One region of the Cohaesibacter sp. ES.047 genome, then DNA from elsewhere that is predicted to be linked to it. Evidence: riboswitches for the same ligand, from Rfam matches in the RefSeq annotation. Region 1 holds a riboswitch; the other holds the start of a gene.
The links. Region 1 has a riboswitch for thiamine pyrophosphate ahead of thiC (phosphomethylpyrimidine synthase ThiC). Riboswitches for the same ligand answer to the same signal wherever they lie in the genome.
Positions count from the first base shown of each region.

Region 2: linked by a shared signal. The riboswitch ahead of thiM (hydroxyethylthiazole kinase) and the one ahead of thiC (phosphomethylpyrimidine synthase ThiC) in region 1 are both predicted to bind thiamine pyrophosphate.

Region 1 is NZ_LT907844.1:3,723,190-3,727,870, reverse strand. Features, by position in the region: gene CPH65_RS17080 (NAD(P)-dependent oxidoreductase) at 12-911, opposite strand; TPP riboswitch at 1,348-1,483, shown strand; gene thiC (phosphomethylpyrimidine synthase ThiC) at 1,598-3,400, shown strand; gene CPH65_RS17070 (NUDIX hydrolase) at 3,454-3,912, opposite strand; gene CPH65_RS17065 (LysR substrate-binding domain-containing protein) at 3,968-4,681, opposite strand, start outside.
Region 2 is NZ_LT907844.1:193,840-198,520, forward strand. Features, by position in the region: gene CPH65_RS00810 (ABC transporter ATP-binding protein) at 1-572, opposite strand, end outside; gene CPH65_RS00815 (ABC transporter substrate-binding protein) at 578-1,519, opposite strand; gene thiD (bifunctional hydroxymethylpyrimidine kinase/phosphomethylpyrimidine kinase) at 1,614-2,411, opposite strand; gene thiE (thiamine phosphate synthase) at 2,408-3,022, opposite strand; gene thiM (hydroxyethylthiazole kinase) at 3,019-3,807, opposite strand; TPP riboswitch at 3,869-3,963, opposite strand; gene CPH65_RS00835 (endonuclease) at 4,197-4,681, opposite strand, start outside.

The DNA.
Region 1 (4,681 bases):
AATAGAGCTGATTACATTTTAGAACCAGCGATGTTTTTTCTCTTCTTCAATGCCTTTCCCACCGAAATCATATCCTCCTTTTCCAAACCCATCTCGACGGCCTCTCGATAGAGGCTTGAACAAACCTTCATCAAGGGTGATGGAGCTTCGACGGAGCTGGCGCTTTCCATCACGAGTTGGCAATTCTTCCAAACATCCTGAATGCCTGCCTGTCGGGACATATCACCGGTACAGAGCTTGGCAAGTTTGGTTCTGGAAACATCACTCGCCATCGGACCTGCATTCAAGATGTTTGTGAAAAGCGCAGTGTCCAATCCGTTTTGTTCAGCCAAGTTCCATGCTTCGGCCAGCCCGGTGACCATATTGATCAGGTAGCTGTTTACTGCAAACTTCATCTGAAGAGCCTTGGGGATCTGTCCGCACTCAAAAACGTCTTTGCAACATGGCTGAAGAAGCTGGCGGACCACCTTCGTTTCCTCATCGTTGCCCGCCAGAAGACTGACAAGTTGTCCAAGTTGAGCTGGTTTCTTGGAACCTGAGACAGGGGCTTCGACATATCTGCCTCGTGCCAGAGAAATGTCCACGGATAAGGATTCTGAGTAATCCGCAGATACGGTTCCCATTGAAACTACGAGTTTATTGGCCACCAAAGATGCGAAGCCATCTGTATTTCGGGACAGAACAGCATCAATAGCGACCTCATCAGCAAGCATAAGCAGGATGGTCTGGCATTGAGCAAACACATCTTCTGCAATTGCAGCAATAACTGCGCCCGCTTCTCTCAGCGGATCGGTACGAGAGGATGTTCGGTTCCAGATGACAAGCGGTACACCTGTTTCTGCGAGCCTAAGAGCGATAGGCGTTCCCATGGTGCCAAGGCCAATAAAGCCGATCGCATCACTTCCGTGCATTTCTCTTCTCCCGAAGTTGAACCGTTAGAAGAAAATTTAGCCAAATATGGACGTGCAGAAAAACGAATAATTTAAAAGGTTCAGTTCAAATTTTCTGCACTATTCAACCCATCACTACGGGTCGGTTCATCTGGAAATACAGATTGGGGAAAGCCTTGAAATATTACTAAAGCAGTCCCCAAAAGAGCAGTTACCCAGCACCAAAAGCGCTAAAATCAGCGGAAAATTGGCGCACCTTCTGCAGAGGCGACCCTCATAATTCAATCAGAGTGAGGCACCCTAGAACGATACCTCGTCATAAAAGTCGTATCAGAAAAAGGCGATGAGCTGGGCAAGAAAGAAAGAAAAACTTTGAACTAATACTTCAATAAAACAGATCCATTCCACGCAACACTTCAAATTAATTGACAAATATGAAGAAGATTCGTATTCTACAAATCCTCACACGGGGGGTCTCGACAAGAAACTGAGATACTGCTGGCACCTGAACCTCTTGAGTTCGAACGCAGCGCAGTGACCCGATGAACCTGATCCAGTTCATACTGGCGTAGGGATGGTGTTCTGGCTGCACAGCTTCAGGGAAGAAGGTCTAACCACGCATCCTTTTTCCGGACTGCTTCGCAGCCTTCTCTCCACTCAACGCGGAACTGGGTCTCCAATGCTTCAGAGCTATGGAGGCTCCAACCATGCAGAATCTCTCATTTACCGTCACCACTGGCCCACTACCCGCATCACATCGCATATGGATTGATGGCGCCCAATACCCCGATATTCACGTCCCGATGCGGGCCATTGCTGTCCATCCGACCGCAGGCGAGCCGCCCGTGATCGCATATGACAGCTCCGGCCCTTACACCGATCCAGATGCTGACATCGAAATCAGCAGAGGGTTGGCTCGTCTGAGAGAAGACTGGATCGCAGCACGAAACGATACCGTTTCCTATCAAGGCCGAGTGATAAAACCAGAGGACAACGGATTTGCGGAAGGGGAACGGCTCACACCGCCTTTCCCGATAAGGCACACACCGAGACGAGCGGCGAATGGCGAGGCGGTCACCCAAATGGCCTATGCCCAAGCGGGCATTATCACACCGGAAATGGAGTTTGTGGCCATTCGCGAAAATCTGGGCCGAGCCGCGCAAAGCCAATCTCAGGCTCCTGATGGCGAAGCATTCGGCGCCTGCATTCCGGACGTCGTAACCGCTGAGTTTGTCCGTAGTGAAATCGCCAAGGGCCGGGCCATTATCCCCTCCAACATCAATCATCCCGAAGCCGAACCGATGATTATCGGTCGGAATTTTCTGGTAAAGATCAACGCCAACATCGGCAACTCCGCCGTCACCTCTTCCATGGCTGAAGAAGTGGAGAAGATGGTTTGGGCCACCCGCTGGGGTGCCGACACGGTGATGGATCTCTCGACCGGGCGCAACATCCACAATATCCGCGACTGGATCATTCGCAACTCTCCAGTACCAATCGGAACGGTGCCCCTGTATCAGGCCCTCGAGAAAGTGGGCGGCATTGCCGAAGACTTGAGCTGGGACGTATTCCGCGACACCCTGATCGAACAGGCAGAACAGGGCGTGGACTATTTCACGATCCATGCGGGTGTACGCCTGCACATGATTCCGATGACCGTCGAGCGTGTCACGGGCATTGTCAGTCGGGGTGGATCGATCATGGCGAAGTGGTGCCTGCACCATCACCGGGAGAGCTTCCTTTATGAGCATTTCGAAGAGATCTGCGAGATTGCCCGCGCCTATGATGTCAGTTTCAGTCTGGGCGATGGCCTTCGCCCCGGCTCTATCGCCGATGCCAATGATGAGGCCCAGTTCGCAGAGCTGGAGACACTTGGTGAACTGACGCAGATCGCGTGGGACAAGCAATGTCAGGTCATGATTGAAGGCCCCGGACATGTCCCGATGCACAAGATCAAGTCCAACATGGACAAGCAGCTTGAAACCTGCGGAGAAGCACCCTTTTACACTCTTGGACCTCTCACAACCGATATCGCACCGGGCTACGACCACATCACGTCGGGGATCGGCGCTGCGATGATTGGCTGGTTTGGAACAGCGATGCTCTGCTATGTGACCCCAAAGGAGCATCTGGGTCTACCCGACAGGGATGATGTCAAAACAGGGGTGATTACCTACAAGATTGCCGCCCATGCAGCCGATCTTGCCAAGGGTCACCCGGCGGCCCGGATCCGTGATGATGCCTTGTCGCGCGCGCGCTTCGAGTTTCGTTGGGAAGACCAGTTCAACCTGTCCCTTGACCCGGAAACCGCACGATCGATGCATGATGAAACCTTGCCAAAGGAAGCACACAAGGTTGCGCATTTCTGCTCCATGTGCGGTCCCAAATTCTGTTCCATGCGCATCTCCCACGACATTCGTGCCGAAGCACAGAAGGAAGGCATGGAAAAAATGGCCGAGAAATTCCGGGAAACAGGAGAGCTCTATATGCCATTGGATTCTTCCCACTAAGAAGGAATCTCCAAAGCCCTGATCCTGATGGCTTCTGGATCAGGGCGCCCTGCCTAGCGCTGTGGTTTCCCCATCATTTGGGCTGCTTGCCGTACTAACTCGGCGAGATCAAAACTGCGCGCAAGGTCAAGCGTGCGTAGTTGATCCAGCTCCACCCACCGCGCATCAACGGCATCATCGCCAGCTTTCAAACTCCCCCCAAGATATTGGCACAAAGTAACGATGAGAATGAAATGCTGCTCCACCTCTCCGTCTGCATTCTTGTCAAAAGCGTCGACGGCCGAAAGGATCTTGAGGCCCTTGCCAAGGACACCCGTTTCTTCGCGCAACTCTCGCATGGCAGCGTCTAGCAAAGGCTCTCCTTTTTCCACCTTGCCACCCGGGAAGACCCAACGTCCAGCATCCGGCCGGTTTGCGCGGCGCACAAGGAGCACTTTGTTATCCCTGATCACGGCAGCAAGAACTCCGGCAATCGGTCTGTCTGTGGGGAGGGGCGTTTGAGATGCACACATAAGGGCCTCGTCGAGTAAACCAATCTGGAACCAGCCACAACCACAGCGCGGACGTTCACCCGGCCGTGTTGGACCCGACACGTTCAAGGGTCTCTTGCCGCAAGATTGCAGCCAGAGGCTCTGCAACAGGCGAGATGTTCGGGGCGCGAAGCAAACGAAGCTCTATCGCCGGCAACTCAGGCAATCCGAGTTCCTCCCGCAAAGACACCATATCCTGCGGCCTTCCATAGTCTGTGCGCACTGCGATGCCCAAACCCGATCGTAAAGACGCCCAGACACCCGGCAAGCTGGGTGTTGTCAAGGCAGCTCTCCAGCGGACCCCTTGCCGCTCCAGAGATGACAGGGCAGCTTGCCGAAACAGACAGGGATGGTTGAACAGGACCAGAGGAATAGCCTGCGGATCAATGATCCTCTCTCTCCAATTCTCGTGCGCGAGCCATATCATGGGAAGCTCGAACAGCAGCTCGCCCTCCATGGGGCTGCCTGATTTGTAGAATGCAATCGCAGCGTCCAGACGACCTGCCCTGACCTCTTCCGCAATCCGATGGTTTTCGCCAGCACGCACCTCAACATGCACGGCATCATGCCGCTGCCCGAAGGTGGCCAGTGTCGCGGGCATGACATCATCAAAGAAATCCTGAGGCATCCCCACACGCACAGATGCTCTTGTCGTGGCCGCTCCCATGGCGAGAGCAGCCTCATCGTTGAGCGCAACGATGCGTCGGGCATAGGCGACGAATGCCTCACCCGCTTCAGTGGGCACCAGACC
Region 2 (4,681 bases), 1.6 Mb from region 1:
CGGCTGCCAAGCCGGAGTGCTTCGGTCGGATCGTGGGTGACGAGCAGAATTGTGCGCCCTTCAAACTGAGTGTGCGCCAGTTCCTGCATCGTGGCACGGGTGGCCGGATCAAGCGCGGAAAAGGGTTCATCAAGCAGGATCAAGTCGGCATCGCTCATCAGCGTACGAGCAAGCGCCACGCGCTGACGCTGACCACCCGATAGCGTTGTCGGCAGACGATCCCCATAGCCATCAAGGCCAACACGGGCGAGCAGATCACGCGCCCGGGCCTCGTCGGGCTTCCGCCCGGCGAGGGTTTCAATCAACATGACATTTTGCAGCACCGTCAGCCGTAGCTGCATGAGATCGCTCTGGGCCATCCAGCCAACCCGGTCAGGCACGGAAACATCGCCCTCAAAGCGGGTGCCGGTATCAAGGCCAGCAAGCAGACGCAGAATCGTCGACTTACCCGACCCGGATGGGCCGAGCAGACAGGTCCAGCCAGGGGCGAGGTCAAGCGCGAACGGCTTGACCAACACCTCTTGCTGCAGCGATATTGTGCCCGTAACACCGATGGTCGGGGTTCTGTTCATTGGTGCTATTCCGCGCCCAGATCAATGGCGATCTGGTCGACCTCTGGCACCTCATCGATCAACCCGATTTCTTTCATGTAAGTCCCAAATTCGGCATAGCGTTTGGGATCAAGCGTGATGGGATCATCGGCAAAGACGGGATAGGTGTCGAACCATGCGGCATGGTTGAGCTTGTCATCAAGCTCGTCCGCATAGGTCTTGAACTGTTCCCATGTGCCTTCCGGATCGGCCTTGATGTCAGCGGTGGCACGAGCGGTCGCCTTGAGGAATTTGCGGATGTCGGTGAAGTCGGTGCGCTTGCTGCTGGCCTCATAGATCAGCTCGTCATAGATCGGCACGCCATGATCTTCGGGGTTGAAGCATTTGCCTTTTCGGCCGATCGACGCCATCTGGTGAATTTCGATATTGCGGAACGCCCCTGAGGTGGCCTCAACTCTGCCTGAAGCAAGGGCAGAGGTTAGCGCGAAGTTCACGGTGATATGTTCCACATCCGCCGGGTCGACCCCGTTGGTGCGCAACATGCGGTGCATCAGGGCTTGTTCGATGCCAGGCACCGAATATCCAATCCGCTTGCCCTTCAGATCAGACAGGCTCTTGATGGGTCCATCCGCATCCACCATGACGCAGTAGAGCGGCGAATCGACCAGCGTGCCGACACGAACGACCGGCAGGTTGCGATGCTGCAGATAGAGATGCGGCTGGTAGGAGATGCCAAGATCCACCTGTCCGGCGGCTGCCATCTTGGGTGGGTCGGCGGGGTCGGCTGGCGGGATGATTTCCACGTCCAGCCCTTCATCCTTGAAGTAGCCCCGTTGCTCGGCGATGATGATCGGGCCGTGATCCGGATTAACGAACCAGTCCAGCATGATCGAGAATTTGCTCTCTTCAGCGCTAACTGCGGTGGTGAGTGAGGCTGCCAGAGCCAATGCGGTGATAATTGATTTCATGTCGCGTTCCTCTTGGCGCCTTTACGCTCCATCTCTCCTCTTGAAGATCGAGCGTGAAAGGCGCTGTTGTCCTGTTGTGTCGTTCTGCAACCGATCAGTGTCTCATTGCGAAGAAATGGTCGGTCGGGCCGTGACCGTGGCCGACGTCCAATCCGTCAGCGGCGGCGATGGCCTTCGAGATATAGATCTTGGCGGCCTTGGCTGCGGCTAGGTCAACCCGCGTCAACGCAAGATGCGTCGCCAATGCCGATGACAGGGTGCAGCCTGTGCCATGGGTGTTTTTGGTCGCCACGCGCAGAGACGGCAGCCATTCCATCTGATCCTCAGATAGGAAGAGATCCGGGCTTTCGTCGTCAGACAGATGCCCTCCCTTGAGAAAGACCGCTTTCGGCCCAAGAGCCAGCAAGGCCCGAGCCTGACGTTCCATCTCGTCGGGTGTGGTTGCCTCAATCTCGCCCAGCAGATCGGCCGCTTCGGGCAGGTTTGGCGTGATGATACGCGCACGAGGCATGAGCCTCTCACGCAGAGCATTGACCGCGTCCTCATGGAGCAGTCGATCGCCGCCCTTGGCAACCATGACCGTGTCAAGCACGATGGGCGCGTCGCAGTCCTTGAGAGCGTCGGCCACCGCCTCGACGATCGCGGAGGTTCCGAGCATGCCGATCTTGATGGCATCGACCCGAATGTCATCAAGGATCGCGGCAATCTGGGCCTTGATGAAGTCCGGCTCGGTTGGAACCCAGCCGGTCACCCCTTTGGTGCTCTGGGCCGTCATCGCGGCAATCACCGCCATGGCATAGCCGCCATTGGCCGAGATGGCCTTGATGTCCGCCTGAATGCCAGCGCCGCCGGACGGGTCAGACCCGGCTATGGAGAGAATGTTGGGGATCATGCTGCCTCCCATGCGGTGATGAGCGCGCGAGTTGCTGCTTCCGGGTCATCCGCCTCGGAAATGGCAGACACGACGGACAGCCCAGCACAGCCCCCGGCCTTGACGACCGGAATGTCGGCCTCTTTCACCCCGCCGATAGCAACGCACGGCACTGGCGCAGCCTTTGCGATCCGGCTGAGCGTTTCAAAGCCGATAGGCGTGGCATGGTTCAGCTTGGATGGTGTCGCCCGGACTGGTCCGCAGCCAATATAATCGAGCGTTCCCTCAGGAAGCGCCGCAGCGACAGCCAGTTGGTCTTCATTCTCGATGGAAAGCCCCAGGATTTTATCCGGGCCGAGTGCTTCGCGCATGGCGACCGGATCGCCATCCGACTGCCCCATATGAAGCCCGGAGGCGCCGCTTTCCAACGCCACTTTGAGCCGGTCATTGATGATGAAGGGCACGCCATACTCTTTCGCCAGCCCGGCAAGATGCGTCGCCTGTTTGATGAGCACGTCATCAGGTGCGGTTTTGTCGCGCAACTGGATTATGGATGCGCCTCCCCTCAGCGCAGCGGTGACCAGCGCATCATCGGGATTGTGCGGGGTTACGAAATAAACGGAGAGATTCATATTTTCTCGATCCTTGCTGCCTGCGACAGCTGTTCTGGTGAAATGGTGTAGAGCGCATCGACAAAGGCCGTGGCAAAACTGCCCGGAGCGCTGGTTGTCTTGGCGGCAACCTCGCCTGCGTGGCCGTAGTAGGCAATGGCAGCTGCGGTTGCTTCCAGATGCGGCTGGCCCACGATAAAGGCGGCAATCACCCCATTGAGGGAGCAGCCAAGCGCGGTCACCAACGGCATCATGTCATGACCATTGCGAACACGGTAAGCTGCTTGTCCATCAGTGATGAAATCTTCAGGCCCGGTGACCGCAACAATGCCGCCGATGGATTTGGCAAGCGCCCGTGCTCCGTCTTCGGCAGCGGTGACGCTGTCTGCGCTGTCTGCGCCCTTGCCTTTTGTCATGGCACCGGACACCGCCAGAATCTCGGACGCGTTGCCGCGAATGATGCTGGGCTTCATCGCTATGAGCTGTGCCGAAGTGTCTCTGCGATAGGTCGTGGCTCCGGCGGCAACCGGATCGAGCACCCAGGGTGTGCCCGCCTTGTTGGCCCCATCGGCAGCGGCGACCATGCCCCGAACCCAGTCCGCGGACAGGGTGCCGATGTTGATCGTCAAAGCCGATGCGATTGCAGCAAATTCACCGGATTCTTCTTCGGCATGCAGCATGGCAGGCGAAGCGCCCGACGACAGAATGACATTGGCCATGACATTCATCGCAACGAAGTTGGTGATATTCTGGATAAGTGGTGCGGTTTGCCGCATTTGGGAAAGGTGTTGGCCCCAGTCGGTCATTCTCAATCCTCCTGAGGCGGATGGAATGACGTTGAGCCGCCCGAGGCCATCAAGACCACATTCGGGCAAGTCCGCGACTTCCTCCGCCAGTACAAGCTGGTTCAGGTTCAAAGGGTTCATCTCAGCCCGATGCATCGGGCGCCCCTGTCACAAGCGCAAGGTAAACACTTTTCGGTTTGGATGGAAAGGGAGGTCACGGTATTTTTATCGGCACCCTTTATTGCGGCGCATATGGCAAGGGCCGCCATTTAGGCAGCCCTATGAAATTCTATATATTTTTCAATAACTTTACGCGCATGTGCAGTGACATCCGAATGGAACGGATGATCGATGCCAAGGGATTTACCCTGTGCACCACTGCCAAAGGGCGCGTGCTCGGGACATCTCGCTCAGAGCGTCACCGAACACAGCACACATTCATGATCGGACAGAGGGCCTTGATCATCAATCGCCTCCAGGAGCGGTCCAGACGTCCCGTCAAGGCCGCGCGAAAAAAACCAGTCGAGCTTCATCAAGGGCTCGTTGTTCGGCGTGATGAGGCTGCTACGGATGGTCATGCCGTCTGGCGTCAGATCCCAGCTATACCCCTGATCGCGGGCAAAATCGAACAGGGTTTCCTGACGCCAGTCATAGTCGGGCGGCACGTGATTGCCGGTGTTGAGATCACCGCCAATGAGGACGGGCATGTCAGGGGCAAAATCTTCGACGCACCTTAGCAATTTTGTGAACTCGGCCTTGCGGTAGTCGGCGTCCGCTGCGCTTTCCAGATGGGTGGAGACGACGCAAACCGGTCCGGCTTCGCTGTCGATGATGGCGGCAATGGCCATCCGCCCGCCCATGCGCGGCTCACCTGAGGCATCTTCGTGATCTGCAC